2 linked regions of the Zymomonas mobilis subsp. pomaceae ATCC 29192 genome follow. The protein of the gene in region 2 interacts with the protein of the main gene of each other region in a pairwise test. Links are inferred from orthologs where the notes say so. Each region holds a gene or a part of one and is shown on either strand. Other genes may lie near its edges. The genes, in order: ZYMOP_RS05005 and mrdA.

Region 1 (8,178 bases), 180 kb from region 2 along the record:
GCTGATCTGATAATAAATTCAAGAAGCGATGATGGAACGATCATGGGTCTCAGACATAAAACGCTCCCCCTTCATGGTTTGCAATTTCATCCTGAAAGTATTGCTACAGAACATGGACATAAAATGCTTGGTAACTTTTTAAAAATTATTGATAGCCATTCTAAATAAAAAATTTAATACTGTGTTTAAATATCAAAATAATTATCTTTTTTAAGTATCATTATCTTTATGTTTATTGATGATAGTAAGGTTATTTTATGATGCCTACCCTTCCTGATCCAGTTCATCTGCTTGAACTTTCAGAGGCAGAAGCGATATTCGGTGATATTCTCGAAGGTTATTACAGTGATGGAGACGTCAGCAGCTTTCTATTAGGCCTTTCACAGCGGGGAGAAACGGGCTCTGAAATTGCCGGAGCGGCCAAAGCCGCTGCTCAAAAAATGATATCAATCGAAAGTACAGATGATACTATTGATGTCTGTGGCACCGGTGGGGATGGTCAAAATAGCCTAAATATTTCTACTGCTGTAGCGCTCGTTGTCGCAGCCACCCATGTGCCTGTTGCGAAACATGGCAATCGTGCATCATCCAGTCTAGCCGGCGCGGCAGATACCCTAGAAGCGCTTGGCATTAAAATCGATCTTACGCCCAAACAAGCCACTGCCTGCTTAAAAAAAACGGGTATTACCTTTCTCTTTGCTCAAACTTACCATCCGGCTTTGGCACGCATAGCCCCTTTAAGACGAAAAATCGGAAAACCCACCATCTTTAATCTGATTGGCCCCTTGGTTAATCCAGCCCATGTCAAAAGACAATTTATTGGCGTAGCAGCGCCCCGCTATCTTGATGCCTATAGTGAGGCTATCCGCCTGCTCGATTTTGAAGCGGTTATGCTTGTTTCGGGTGATGATCCTTTTGACGAGTTATCTATCTGTAAAGCAAGCTCTGCTTTAATGATTAGAAAACATGAAAATCCAGATAGTGGAATTCCAGAAGGTCTTATCCGTCTTACCCCTGCCGATGTTAATTTAGATAGCCATCCCCTCAGCAGTATCCGAGGAAAAGATGCCGCCTATAATGCCCAAGCGCTTCTTGATTTATTAGACGGAAAAGCCTCGGCTTATCGGGATGCGGTTTTAATGAATGCAGCGGGTGCCTTGATCGTTGCCGAGAAATGCTGGGACTGGGATGATGGTGTAAATGTCGCCTCAAATATTATCGATAGTGGGCGTGCAAAAGAAGTTTTCGAGAATTGGAAAGCTTTTACACAAACATGCTGAAAGTAAAGTTTACAGAAATCTTCAAAACGATTGACTTCTATTGACAGGTCGGTGGATGTTTCCTACACGTTCTTTATCTGTTCCAACAGAATAATGAAGCCTATCTTAAAAAGATAAGGAAACACGCCCCCTGTTAACGGCGGGCCTTTGACGGAAGATTGCGGCTATGCTGACGCGCAAGCAACATGATTTGCTTCTTTTCATTCACAACCGGCTCCGCGTTTCAGGTATCTCACCTTCTTTTGAAGAAATGAAACTTGCCCTCGATTTGAAATCGAAATCAGGGATTCATCGGCTTATCAAAGCTTTGGAAGAACGCGGTTTCATTCGGCGCTTACCTAATCGTGCAAGGGCGTTGGAAGTTATTCGATTGCCGGAAAACCGGACAGATTCCAATCAACAGGAAAAAAAAGTCCGGGAAAATTTTTCGCTACCTAAAGCGCATAATGATGTCGTCGAACTCCCTTTACACGGACGAATAGCGGCAGGTTTACCCATAGAAGCCTTAGAAGGGCAATCAACCTTATCGGTACCGCCTGCGCTTCTTGGAAATGGGGATCATTACGCCTTAGAAGTCGCTGGTGATTCCATGGTCGAAGCGGGAATTTTTGATGGGGATTTTATCCTTATCCGTCAAACGGACGAGGCCCATGAAGGGGAAATAATCGTTGCCCTGATTGATAACAGCGATGCCACTTTAAAATATTTTCATCGTGAAGGCCGTATGATCCGGCTGGATCCTGCAAACCGCGCTTATGCGCCGATGCGTTATGATGCCAGCCGGATAGGTATCCAAGGACGTTTGGTAGGATTGTTGCGCCGCTATTAAGTTTTCCTACCTAATAAAATAATTTAAAACTACGACGAAAGGGATTTTGTTCTCTTACTCAACATCCTCGACTTCGACAGTTTCGCCAGTAATTCTTTGTGCTAATGCAGCGGCAATAAAATCTTCTAAATTACCATCCAAAACATCAGACGGCGCTGTCGAAGTAATACCTGTCCGAAGATCTTTGACGAGCTGATAGGGCTGTAAAACATAAGAGCGGATCTGATGTCCCCAACCAATTTCACTTTTGGCCGCATACCCTGCGCTGGCTTCTGCCTCTCTAATCTGTAGCTCCCGTTCATAGAGCCGCGCTTTTAATTGCTTCATCGCTTCTGCACGATTTTTATGCTGAGAACGCTGATTCTGGCATGCAACGACAATACCTGTTGGCATATGCGTTATACGCACCGCTGAATCGGTGGTGTTCACATGCTGCCCCCCTGCCCCCGAAGAGCGATAGGTATCTATTTTCAAGTCCTTATCCAGCACTTCAATATCAATATCGTCATCCACTACTGGATAAACGGCGACGGAGGCAAAGCTGGTATGCCGTCTTGCATTGCTGTCGAAAGGAGAAATTCTCACCAAACGATGGACACCGTTTTCTGTCTTGGCATAACCATAGGCGCTTTCGCCTTTTATCAAAAGAGTAGCGGATTTAATACCAGCTTGTTCCCCCGCATGATAATCGACCAATTCAACACGAAAACCTTCGCGCTCTGCCCAGCGTTGATACATCCGGCTCAGCATCTCAGCCCAGTCTTGACTTTCAGTGCCTCCGGCGCCAGCATTAACTTCGATATAGGTATCGTTACTATCGGCTTCACCAGACAGAAGTGCCTTCACTTTGTCACGATTAGCGCGTTCAGCCAAATGGGCTAAGGCGGCAATAGCATCCTTAACCATGTCTTCTTCTTCTTCGGCCTCGGCCATTTCGATCAGGTCAATATTTTCCTGAAGTTCCCGCTCGATAGCCCGGGTAGCAGCGATGGATTCATCCAATCGCCCCCGTTCTCGCATCACTTCTTGAGCCGCACGAGCATCATCCCATAAATGTGGATCTTCGACGCGCGCATTTAATTCATCCAGCCGCCTTAACGCCCGATCCCAGTCGAGAAAGCGCCTAAGGAGCGCCAAAGATTCTTGGATATGGTCGACATGGGCTTGCGCTTCGGCGCGCATAATCATCCCTTTCTATTTCAGAAAAAGCCCTTCTGTTTAAAACAGTGAGGCCAAAACAATACATAAATGACTGATCAGATGAAATTCAGATAACCAGCAAGGCTTCTAATAGATTCTGCCTTACTTCTGCAAGCTACCACTGTCATTTGGTTTTTGGACGGCGGGTGAAGAAGGCAGTATCCCATTTTCAGGCGGTGTTACAGCATGATCGGTTGAGAGTGAAGTGACCGGAGCAGCAGAAGATGAATTATTGGCGCTGGGCGCTGGGGCCATCACAGCCGAACGATAAAAACTACGCTTAGGTTCATTATCTGCCTTAAACGCTTCCCAGATAATCGGACTCATCGGATCTTCAGGATTAAACGGGGGTGAACCATAAATCCGCAATCCAGAATAGCGATCAATTTTCACCATATGGACGTTCGGCGCAATAGGAAAAGGTCGAACGGGCATATTCGCCATAGTTTTTTGAGCGAATTGTTTAAAAATAGGTGCAGCTACCGTGCCGCCTTGGGCACTATGCCCCATGGAATGAGGACGATCATAACCCACATAAAGCCCTGCAACCATATCCGCCGAACCACCGACAAACCAAACATTGGTCGGGCCTGTAGAGGTACCCGTTTTGCCAAACATAGGTCGGCCTAAATCGCGGAGAATAGCGGCAGTTCCGCGCTGAACAACACCTTCCAGAATATGCAACATCTGATAAGCCGTAACCGGATTGATCGCTTGTTCTGATAAGGCTTTGGGACGGGGCATCGGGCTTCCGTCCCATTCTGACATATTACAGTTGGGACAAGGGCGATTATCTGACTTAAAAATAACCTTACCATTTCGATCTTGCACATAATCAATCAAGGTAGGTTGAAGCCGCCGCCCCTGATTAGCAATCATCGAATAACCATTGGTCAAGCGCATAACCGTAGTATTCCCAGCGCCTAATGCGATACCCAAAACCGGCGGATAAGGATGTCCCGGGGGATTAATGCCAGCGTTTTCAGCCATTTTTACAACATGAACCATGCCTGTTTGCGCTGCCGCACGAACAGTCATCAAATTTCGGGACTGCTCCACCCCCCAACGCATAGTCTGCGGGCCGGAATATCCCCCAGAAAAGTTACGAAAGCATTTCATGCCTAAACGGGCAGACTGATACACACAAAAAGGACCATCCACAATAATAGAGGCAGGGGTCATGCCATGATCCAAAGCCGCCGCATAAACAAAGGGTTTAAAAGTTGAACCGGGCTGACGTTCTGCTTGCGTAGCTCGATTAAAGTCTCCATTCTTAGAATCAAAGCCGCCTTGCATTGCCAATATCCGGCCATTATGCGGATTTTCGACGACCATACCGCCGGAAACTTTCGGCAGACTTCTTAAAACCCAAAAATTATCAATCTTTTTTACGATAATAATATCGCCGGCATGTAAAAAACGCCAAGCAGGAATAACGGTATCATGACGGGGTATTGTCGCCGCCCAAGGGTAAAGGTAATCTTCGCTACCGTCATTAAAGCCGATTTTAGCCCGACCATTTTCCCTTTCTAGCACGGCCACAGCCTGCCAATCAGCATAGCCTGTGCCGACGTTGGCCAAAATCAAGCGTTCTTGCCATCCTTCCCCCGGATCAATGGTCCCGACACGCCCGCTCCATCCCTGATCACGTTCAAAACGCACAAATCCATCCCGTAAAGCTGTTTCAGCAGATTCCTGAATCTCGGGATCAAAAGAACTTCTTATCCAAAGGCCACCAGAATAAACGTTATTATCACTCTCTTCTGCCGTTTCTCCAAAACGGCTGATAAGTTCACGGCGGATTTCTTCCAGAAAATAGCCCCCCTTAGAAGGGGGTTTTGCTTCAATATGATGTTCGATCACCCTTAACGGTGTCCGATTAGCTTCATCACGTTGATAAGCTGTAATGTAGCCATTGGCCTGCATTTGTTGTAAAACATAAGCCCGTCGCCCCAATGCCCGTTCGGCATGTCTTTCTGGAATATAATTCGCGGGGGCTTTGGGTAAAATAGCGAGGAAAGCCGCCTCAGGCAGCGTTAAATCCTTTAGATTTTTCCCAAAATACGCTTTCGCAGCAGCACTAACGCCATAGGCATTACGCCCTAAAAAAATCTGATTGAGGTATATTTCAAGAATTTGGCGTTTCGTTAATAGATGCTCGATACGAAAGGCAAGAATACCCTCTTTTACCTTACGGGTAGGGGAATATTCGTCACCGACCAGAATATTTTTGGCGACCTGTTGGGTAATGGTAGAACCGCCATGTGCCCGTTCACCCGTTCCCATTTTGGTAAAATATTCGTAAACCGCTTTTAGAAAAGCGGGAGCATCAATACCATGATGGGAAAAAAAAGTTTTATCTTCTGCCGCTAAAAAGGCCTGAATAACAACGGGCGGAAAATCTTCGTAGCCTAATTTTTCTCGATGCTCTCGCATGAACCGCCCAAAGGGCATACCATTTATATCACGGACGACGGCGGGCATCGGTAAATGGTAATCTGCTAACACCTCGACAGAGGGTAGATCTTTCAAAAAATAATGCCAGAACAGAAAGCTACCCAGAGAACATCCCATAATGAAAAAGACAAAAAGAGACTTCAGTATTTTACGCCGAGTGCCCCGTTTAAAAGACGCATCCCCCAATCTTCGGCTTTTTATGTTTAACCCCTCCTCTGGCATAAGGGATTTAGACATTATAGAGCCTCTGCTTAAACATAATTTTTATAGCTACCGCTATAGTGTAAGATAAAAAATTCTCAGGATGAAACAGAGAAAGAAATGGATCAGAATGAAGATAATCTTTATCATTATTTCCATTTCTAGATTGAATATCTGCCATGCCTGTTCATTCACCTTAGTTAAAAAATATTATCTAAAATATATTTTATTCATTATGTTTATTTAAGTTTTTTAATACCGAATCAAGACTCCTTGTTGATGATTTACGCTCAGACTTAGGCTTTTCAAAATTTGAAGATTCTGCCAGATGCGCCAAACGACGTGCAAAATAAATTTCAACGGCACGTCTGATACCACTGGCGATAGCCTGCCGGTAAGAACGAGAAAAAAGCTGCGCCGCCTCATCAGGGTTAGAAATATAGCCGGTTTCAATAAGTACAGAAGGCACATCAGGTGCTTTTAAAACGACAAAGCCCGCAAAGCGATGATAATGACTACGAAACGGGATGCGACCTTGTAATTCTCTTTGCAGAAGCGACGCAAAAGACACAGAAGCATTCATGGTTTCACGGCGAGTCAAATCATAAAGGATAGATTTGACATCATTATTCTGGGTCTGAATATCCGTAATACCGGACAGATCGGCCTGATTTTCTCTGGCTGCCAGATTAGCGGCAATCTTATCTGACGCAATTTCGGATAAAGTATAAATGGTCGCCCCGTGTGGATTACCCGAAGGTGCACTGTCCGCATGGATCGAGATAAATAAATCGGCCTTCATGCGACGACTCATTTCCCGACGACTAACCAAAGGTAAAAAATGATCGTCTTCACGGGTCAGAACAACGCTTACACGCCCCGATTCCCGTAAGGCATTCCGAACTGCAAGCGCAATGGCGAGCGTAACATTTTTTTCATGAAGCCGACCATCCCGTGACGAAGAACCGGGATCGTGCCCCCCGTGACCGGGATCAATAACGACCAAGGGTCTTCCTGATACCCGTCCCTTATAAATTTTAGGCGATATTTTGTCAGAGGTTACGGCATGGGCAAGGGGAATTCTAACCGCTTGAGACGTCGTTGTCCCTTTTGCAAGCAGCAAGTCATTCCATGAAAAAAACAGAAAAAAAATCCCGATAAGATATATTTTTTTTCTATAGTTTTCATATCCAAGATGCCTTATTAGAAGGCAAAGATATTTAACCATCACAGTTTCTTCTTGGCGAAGAAAGTTTTTTTTCAGTTTTCGGTACGCCATTTAAACCGATTACCTTTGTTATTCGGGTTATGACTAGCGGGAAAAATAGCGATTTTTTAAAAAAACATCTTTAATAGTGAAACTATTGATATCTATCATTCTCATCCACAAAGGATAAGCCCAACAACGTAGTAAAAAAGCTACCATTGCGTCTATCGTTAAGCGATGGTAGCGAATCAAAGAAGAGAACAGAAAAAATTTGGTCCTTAAAAACCGACATGACTTCTGCCTCTCATTTTTTAAACATTTTACGAAACCCTATTCACTTTTTTATTTCCGGATTGAAAGCATAGATGCACGCCGCTGTTTTAAGCCTGCCCCCTTCCGAAAAGGCATGGCCCGCTGCAGCCAGTCTCCCCCGCGCTTTGAACAGCGCCGGGTATGGCCGCGCGGCAAATCGGCGTTGTCGTTCATGGTCGGCCAATAGGCCGACGTTAAATCCTTCTAATATTATATATATATCCTCATTATTCGCGCGCCTCTCGCCTTTTAGGCAGATGTGCAGCGCGACCGGAGATTTTTGAATGACTCTCACAAAAATGTTGATCGACGCCCGCCACCGGGAAGAAACTCGGGTCGCCGTCATCAAAGGTAACCGCATTGAAGAATTTGATTTTGAATCAGCAGGCCGCCGTCAATTAAAAGGCAATATCTATTTAGCCAAGGTGACGCGCGTCGAACCATCGCTTCAGGCTGCTTTTGTCGATTATGGCGGAAATCGTCAGGGTTTTCTGGCCTTTTCAGAAATTCACCCTGACTATTATCAAATCCCCCGTGAAGATCGGGAAGCCCTTTTACGGGAAGAAGAAGAATATTCGGCGCGTCAAAATCGTCAGCAAGAAACGGAAGACGATGAAGATACCTATGAATCTGCGGATTCTGAGCCAAGTAGAAATGATACCAGCGAGGATAGTTTCGAAAATTTAAGAAAT
Region 2 (8,014 bases):
CATCCAATACCGCGACCAACCCACATTCGGGAATATCCAAACCTTCACGCAACAGATTAATACCGATTAAAACGTCATAAACGCCTAATCTCAGATCGCGGATAAGCTCGATACGCTCAATTGTTTCAACGTCAGAATGCATATAACGCACTTTTAAACCTGCTTCATGCATATACTCCGTCAAATCTTCAGCCATTCTTTTGGTTAATGTCGTTACTAAAGAGCGCCATCCTTTTTCTGCTGTTTTTTTAGCTTCATTGATCAAATCATCGACTTGCTCTTCAATGGGACGCACTTCAATCACAGGGTCAATAAGACCTGTGGGACGAATAACTTGTTCGACAAAGACACCACCCGTTTGTTCTAACTCCCATGGACCGGGTGTTGCTGAAACATAGATGGTCTGAGGACGCATGGCATTCCACTCTTCGAAACGGAGTGGACGGTTATCGATACAGGAAGGCAGACGAAAGCCATAATCAGCCAAAGTGGTCTTACGGCGAAAGTCTCCCCGCGCCATCCCATTGATCTGCGGGACAGTTTGGTGACTTTCATCCACAAATAACAAAGCATTATCAGGAAGATATTCAAATAAAGTCGGAGGGGGTTCACCCGGCGCACGTCCGGTAAGAAAGCGGGAATAATTTTCAATGCCAGAGCAAGCCCCTGTGGCCGCCATCATCTCAAGATCGAATTCGGTGCGCTGCTCTAATCTTTGGGCTTCTAATAACTTACCTTCCGCTTGAAATTCGTGCAAACGATTATCCAATTCTCGACGGATCGCATTATTGGCTGCCTTTAATGTCGGTTCAGGGGTCACATAATGAGAATTGGCATAAATTTTAATCTGATCCAGTTTGGCAATTTTGGCACCCGTTAATGGATCAAATTCGGAAATTTCTTCAATTTCATCTCCAAAAAAACTAATTCGCCATGCCATATCTTCATAATGTGACGGAAATATTTCCAGCGTATCACCGCTTACACGAAAAGACCCTCTCCCAAAGGCAAGATCATTACGCTTGTACTGCAAGGCCACCAACCGACGGATAATTTCACGCTGATCGACGATCTGCCCTTTAAATAAGCGAAAAGTCATAGATGAATACGTATCAACGGAACCAATACCATACAGGCAAGAAACCGAGGCCACGATAATCACGTCATCCCGTTCTAATAGCGAACGGGTCGCCGCATGGCGCATTCTATCTATGGCTTCATTAATCGCGCTATCTTTTTCAATGTAAGTATCTGTGCGCGGGACGTAAGCCTCGGGCTGATAATAGTCATAATAGCTAACAAAAAACTCAACGGCATTTTCGGGGAAAAATCGCTTAAATTCCCCATAGAGTTGGGCTGCCAGAATTTTATTAGGCGCTAATATTAAACTTGGACGCTGCAATTTTTCAATGACTTTCGCCATGGTGAAAGTCTTACCAGAACCCGTTACCCCTAATAAAACCTGATCCCGTTCATGGGCATTAATATCGCGACATAATTCCGAGATAGCTTCGGGTTGATCACCTGCCGCATCATAAGGCGAAACCAAATGAAATGGTTTAGAAGGTTCCGTTTTTTCAGGACGCGCTGGCCGATGCGGCACAAAATCGGGCCGATTTTCTGGTTCATCAAGGGTGGTGCGAATCTCTATGGTCATAGAAAACATATGATAACGCCCTATGACCTAAACAAGCACTCTCCATCAGTTGGCTTCTTTAATTTGGGCTTTTCACCTAAAAAACGGTAATTAAAACACCATATCAAAAGCGACCTGCCCTGACAGACTTTCATTGGTATTACGTCCCCAAAAAGGGGTCGATACACCGGCGATAATACCATAACGGCGAGACCAGTTATATTCGATAGCAGGCGCTACCACCCAATCCCCCGAGCCATCGCCTGTTTTATCAATATAAGTAAGATTATTATACCCTTTTACTCTGGAACCATAAGACCAGTTACGCGCAACATCACAAGCAAGAACCCAGCGTTGATTTATACCAAATTCAAGAGAAACACCCCCTTGCCCATTCATACCCGCTTGCGCACGTCCTAGAAAATCCTTACTTGTCCCATAGCCACTAATACCATGGATTTCGGCTTCATTCAGAGAACGCCGAAAAGTAGCCCAAGTACGCGCGCGTAGGGCATGGCCGGCTATTTTATAGGTTGATTGGGTAACCAAGGCTGCCCTAAAAACATAATTGCCATTCCCACCAGCATTCGTTTTTGTCGTATTCAAATGGTCATAACGTCCGGTCGGAAAGGATACACCGCCAAAAAACATGACAGCTGGAATAAAACGATTAGGATCAGGGTCAACAAACCGCCAAATAATATCCAGCGGCAAATCACCTATTCGCGGCTGACCACCGCCATTACCATAGCTTGACTTCCATTTATAAAGAAATTGAGGATGAAGCTGTACACTTATATGGTTGGTAATCCCATATTTCATGAGGGTTGTATTCACAACACTTTGGGTTCCTCCATAAGTCGGTGACTTATGACCAAAAGCATCTATATTATAAATGGGTCGATTATAGGAAATATAAGGCTCAATCGTCACGCCACCCTGACGAAGGGCACCGGCAGGCGATAATAATGAACCTGTATACCATTGCTGTTTATCTGAAGAGGAACCGCTGTCCGCGGCATAAAGAGAAGATGGGGTTATAATTAAACCAAAAACGAAGCTTATATTGTAGATCAACTTCATCTGTAATATTATTTTCCATTTATGATTTTTAAGAATAAAAGTAAAAAAATAAGATAACTTAAATTTTTACTATTAAACCTATAGTGTTAAATTCTAAAAAAAAACAATATAGATAATATGTTTTGTTATCTTTTGTGGACATTTTTTGAATTCTATTGAATAAATCATAAGTTAATTTCAATTATTTGAAATTAACCATGTAAAACAAATAGTAAAATATTAAAAACCTCTTTTAGGGAAGCGCGTCCAGCGATCAATCGCCATTAATAATCCCAAACAAATCATAACGGTCATCATAGCAGAGCCGCCATTAGAGACCAAAGGCAGCGGAATACCGACCACAGGTGCCAAGCCCATCACCATGGCCAGATTAATCGCAACATAGAAAAAAATGGTAGTCGATAGACCGGCTGCCGTCAGCTTGGCAAATCGTGAAGGCGCATTAAAAGCAACCCGCATCCCCCAGTTAATGATCAGCATAAAACTTACAATAATAAACAACCCACCAATTAATCCCCATTCTTCTGCCATTGTAGCGAAGACAAAATCGGTATGACGTTCTGGTAAATAATCGAGATGGCTTTGTGTACCATTAAGAAAACCCTTGCCAAAAACCCCACCCGATCCAATTGCAATTTTAGATTGGCTTATATGATACCCTCGCCCCAAAGGATCACTTTCAGGGGTTAAAAAAATTAACACCCGATTACGCTGATAATCATGAAGCAAAAAAAAGAAGGCAAAAGGGGCCAACGCAGCAATAGCTGCCCCACCTCCAATAAATAACCAAAGAGGGAGCCCCGCCAAAAAAGTGACAATAAGCCCCCCGCCAATAATCATCAAAGCGGTTCCCAAATCCGGTTGAATAGCCACTAAAAAAGCGGGCACTAACACAAGTACAGCAGCAGGCCACATCGCCGAAAAACTTCTTGTTTCACCCGCGGGTAGTAAATCATAAAAACGGGCAATAGCTAAAATAATGGCGAGCTTCATTAATTCTGAAGGTTGAAGCGTCAAGATACCGAGATTAAGCCAACGTCGGCTTCCGCCGCCCACAAAACCAAATAATTCGACAGCAATTAATAAAAGAAGCAACCCCCCATACAGAGGCCATGCTGTTTTTTTTAAAAAATCTTGATCAATTCGGCTAATAGCTACTGAAACAAAAATAAAAAAAATGAACCTGAGCCCCTGATTAAGAGCCCATGGATGCATTCCACCCCCCGCAGAATAAAGAATAACCAGACCAAAACTACCGATCGCTATGACCAGCAAAAGTAATCCCCAAGGCAATTGGCGTAATGGGGTTGGTACCATAGACAACATCAGGATTTCTCCGGAGTTTCAGCCGGTTTTGAAGAGGACGCATGTAAAGCCTCAGCCCTTATGCGCATTCTGGTAGCAAGATCCCCGCCCCAAGAGGTCTCAAGGGCATTTAACGTTGCCATAGCGCGGTCAGGATCAAACAAATAGGTTAAAACATCACGCGCAATAGCGGGGCCATCAGTTGCAGAATCCGTATGTCCACCATGCTCTATAACCACCGATGCAGCATATCGCGGGTTACCCACGGGCGCAAAGCAAACAAACAAAGCATGATCACGCATACGCCAAGCCAACTGAGAGTTTTTAAGGACCCCTCTATCTCGTTCTGCCATAGATATTCGCCGAACTTGCGCTGTTCCGGTCTTTCCGGCTAACTCTACATTAGGAACAAATAATTTTGCAGCCCCGCCAGTTCCGCCTCCATTAACAACGTCCCGCATAGCCTGACGAATAATATCTAGATGCGCCTCATTAATACCTAAACCTGTAATAATCGGCGGTTTGGAAGACATGATTAAACGCGGCATTATCTGTTTGCCTGAGGCTAATCTTGCGACCATTACGGCCAATTGCAAGGGATTAACTAAAACATCCCCCTGCCCGATTGAGGCATTAAGTGTATCCGCCGCGGTCCAGTTATGATGATATTTTTTTAATTTCCATGCCGGATCAGGAACCGTGCCATAATGTTCAGACCCTAAAGGCAAATGATAGCTGGCTCCCAAGCCCAACCGCCGCATCATATCCGCCAAAGGGTCCATCCCTACCCTATGCGCCATATGATAAAAATAGACATCACAGCTTTGGGTAATAGCCGTATGCATGTTGACAGGGCCATGACCATGACGACGCCAGCAATGAAAAACGCTATTTCCAAGCTGATAACTACCCGTGCAGTTAACCGTTTCATGCGGATCAACCCCGGCTTCTAAAAGCGCTAGGGCATTCATCGGCTTTACAGTAGATCCGGGCGGATAAAGTCCGGCAACCGTTTTATCAATCAAGGGATGATGATCATCTTCCGAGAGACTTTGCCATTCACGATGGCTGATCCCATCCGCAAAATCATTCGGGTCAAAACAGGGCATAGAGACCTGTGCTAAAATATCCCCGTTTTCGGTATCTATAACAACAACCGCGGCACTATTATCGCCAATCCGACGGGCTGCATAGCTTTGTAAACCTGCATCAATCGTTAGAGGCAATTTTTTCCCGGGTTGGTCAGGTTTATTTTCAAGATCACGTACCAGACGGCCTTTTGCAGTTACTTCGGATCGTCTTGCTCCGGGAACGCCTCGTAAGTAATCATCAAAAGTTTTTTCTAGTCCCTGCTTACCCAATTTAAAACCGGGGGTAATGAGCAAAGGATCGTGGGTCTTTTTATAATCTTCTGTGGTAGCCGAACCCACATACCCAATTAAATGTCCAACAGCAGCACCTTCAGGATAATAACGAGCATAACCTCTTTGGGGGGCAACGCCTGCCATTTCTGGTAGCCGGACAGAAATAGCTGCAAAATGCTCATAATCCAAATGTTCGGCAACAGGCACAGGTTGATACCCGGCCGCTTTATTCAAATCTTCCCGTATACGGTCAAGGTCATCTTGAGACAGATTAAGTAGTTCTGTCAGGGTGATAATAACCCGCTCTCTATCTTGTATTTGATCAGGAATAAGATCGACCCGAAAATCAGTGTGGTTAATCGCCATAGGACGATTGTGACGATCGACAATCCAGCCTCGCCGAGGAGGAATCATAACAGTTTGGACGCGATTATCTTCTGCCATTAAACGATAACGTTCATTTTCAGCAATAGACAACCATGCCATACGAGCAGCCAGCAATCCACCTGTTGCGAGTTGTAAACCGCCTAATACCAAAGAGCGGCGGGAAAATGTGTAACCAAGCGAATGCTGGGTGATAAGGCGGCTACGATTTTTCACAAAAAGCAATCCAGAGAGTATGAGAGCTCAGGATAAAGACAACTCTCTTGAAAATATTTACTGGCATTAAAAAATACAGCAAAAATTTTGCTATTATATTACCTGTTACTGCCTCTAGCCAAGTATAATTACTATGATTTATCTTAATTTTTAAAATCTTTTACACGGCCAAGCGCCACCGATCGACGATAGCACAGAGGGCTTCGACAAGAGGAAATAACAGAATAGAAATCAATATTTCTGGCATAATGGAAAGTATAAGTAATATTGTATGTCCCTTTATTATCCAGCTGGTCATAAACAGCGAAAATAAGGTACAAAAAATAATAGCACAGGATGCAAAAATCCAGTCCTGCCAATAATTTCGCCAGACTAAACGATTATCGATAATATCAAATGCCAAAAAGCATATTGTCCATGAAATCATCGAGATCCCCAAAGGCTGCCCATTAATCAGATCGTTACTCATCCCTAAGGGTAAAGCGATCCATGCTTGCCATAATTCTGGCCGTAAAAGCCGCCATCCCAAAGCGACGAGCAGACCAAAAGAAGGTAATAAGGGTAAAACCGATACCAAGGGGCCGGTTTCTAGCAGGCTAGCGAATAAAACCATAATAAGCGGTGTTATTTGTGCTTTTATAGGTAACCAACTTAATGTTTGATCTTTTTCGATAAGGGGTATCATTATCGGCCTATGGTTGCCTGAGGTAGGCTCGAATGCGGCTGCATTTTACTTTTGTCCAGTGGGGCTATTTCCGGCTTAAATATAGCGGTAGCAGATACAGGCGTCTCGACCGCCAATAATTGCGTTACGGCCTTAGTATTCCCATCCTTGGGCAATTTTTTATGGCTACTCTGTTTTTGAGATATAGCTTTACCCATCGTGACCTGTTCAGGGGGCGCATCTGGCTCGAATATCTTTTCAACCATAATATAATCTAAACGCGCGGGGTTTGCTGTAGGTAACGCAAAAGCCCCATCGCTATTTAATTTTGATATAATCGCAACAGGTATATCCGGCGGGTAAATCCCCCCAGTACCAGATGTCACTAATAAATCGCCTATTTGAAAAGGCGACTGTCCTGCAATAAGCGGACGAATATCTAATAAACCATCCCCTCTTCCCGAAGCTAAGGCAGGGACACCCGAACGAACAATTTTAACAGGAAGGGTATTGGATGAATCAACTAATAATAAAATACGGGCAGAAAAATGACCGGTAGCTAAAACGCGGCCAACCAAGCCTTCTGAAGAGCGCACCGGCATCCCTGTGATGACGCCTGAGGAAGAACCAAGATCAATGATAGCAGTACGACGGCTGGTCGTTAGAGGAGAACCAATGACATGCCCCACCGCTACCCGCATAGGGGTATGATCCACTAAATTCAGCATACGCTTTAAACGGATATTATCCGCATTTAAAATCTGCGCTTCAATAAGCTGTGGCCTTAATTTTTCAATATTCGCTTTTAGTGCCCGATTTTGGCTCCCAGCATTGATATAATCGGCAATGCCATCCCTGCTGTTATGCAAAATTGTCACGACCCCATGACCAAAACGTGACAAGGGACTGGTGCAGTCTGTGATAAAGCCGATAACCCCATTATATTTATCAGGATAAACATTCGATAGTATCAGCATTACCGCGGCAGCAATGATCCCCCCGATAGCAAAGACATAACTGGTAAATAAGCCTAGTTGCGCCCGCCTAGAAAAACCGGAATTACGAAAGCGAGGCGGTGCCATGCAGGAAAAGACCCCTTATCTCATCGTATAAACTCAGGCTGTTTGTAAAACAGCCCTGAAAGTTGGATCTTCAAGCGCCCGTCCTGTTCCCATGGCAACACAAGTCAAAGGATCATCCGCAATAGTAACAGGTAATGAGGTTTCTTCACGTAAAACAGTATCCAATCCAGAAAGTAAAGCACCGCCCCCCGTTAAAACAATGCCCTGATCGACAATGTCGGCGGCCAGTTCTGGGGCCGTATTTTCAAGCGCCAAGCGGACACCTTCGACAATAGCCGCC

What was found.
Region 1: the proteins of mrdA (region 2) and ZYMOP_RS05005 interact in binary tests that used the Escherichia coli proteins (3 or more experiments, as listed by UniProt). The link is inferred for Zymomonas mobilis subsp. pomaceae ATCC 29192 from one-to-one orthologs.

Annotation. Positions count from the first base shown.
Region 1 is NC_015709.1:1,136,008-1,144,185, forward strand. Bases 3,208-6,360 are described here. They hold ZYMOP_RS05005 (penicillin-binding protein 1A), read right to left. Parts: upstream 6,004-6,360; coding sequence 3,412-6,003; downstream 3,208-3,411. Other genes in these bases: prfB (peptide chain release factor 2), read right to left, coding at 3,208-3,291; ZYMOP_RS05010 (N-acetylmuramoyl-L-alanine amidase family protein), read right to left, coding at 6,194-6,360. Outside these bases: ZYMOP_RS04985 (anthranilate synthase component II), read left to right, coding at 1-168; trpD (anthranilate phosphoribosyltransferase), read left to right, coding at 258-1,280; transcriptional repressor LexA, read left to right, coding at 1,447-2,109; more of prfB, read right to left, coding at 2,164-3,207; more of ZYMOP_RS05010, read right to left, coding at 6,361-7,090; ZYMOP_RS05015 (Rne/Rng family ribonuclease), read left to right, coding at 7,771-8,178. UniProt on the Escherichia coli protein: Cell wall formation. Synthesis of cross-linked peptidoglycan from the lipid intermediates.
Region 2 is NC_015709.1:952,722-960,735, forward strand. Bases 3,517-6,505 are described here. They hold mrdA (penicillin-binding protein 2), read right to left. Parts: upstream 5,989-6,505; coding sequence 4,045-5,988; downstream 3,517-4,044. Other genes in these bases: rodA (rod shape-determining protein RodA), read right to left, coding at 3,517-4,045; mreD (rod shape-determining protein MreD), read right to left, coding at 6,149-6,505. Also shown: excinuclease ABC subunit UvrB, read right to left, coding at 1-1,657; ZYMOP_RS04305 (hypothetical protein), read right to left, coding at 1,748-2,719; more of rodA, read right to left, coding at 2,939-3,516; more of mreD, read right to left, coding at 6,506-6,673; rod shape-determining protein MreC, read right to left, coding at 6,673-7,734; ZYMOP_RS04330 (rod shape-determining protein), read right to left, coding at 7,768-8,014. UniProt on the Escherichia coli protein: Catalyzes cross-linking of the peptidoglycan cell wall. Responsible for the determination of the rod shape of the cell. Is probably required for lateral peptidoglycan synthesis and maintenance of the correct diameter during lateral and centripetal growth.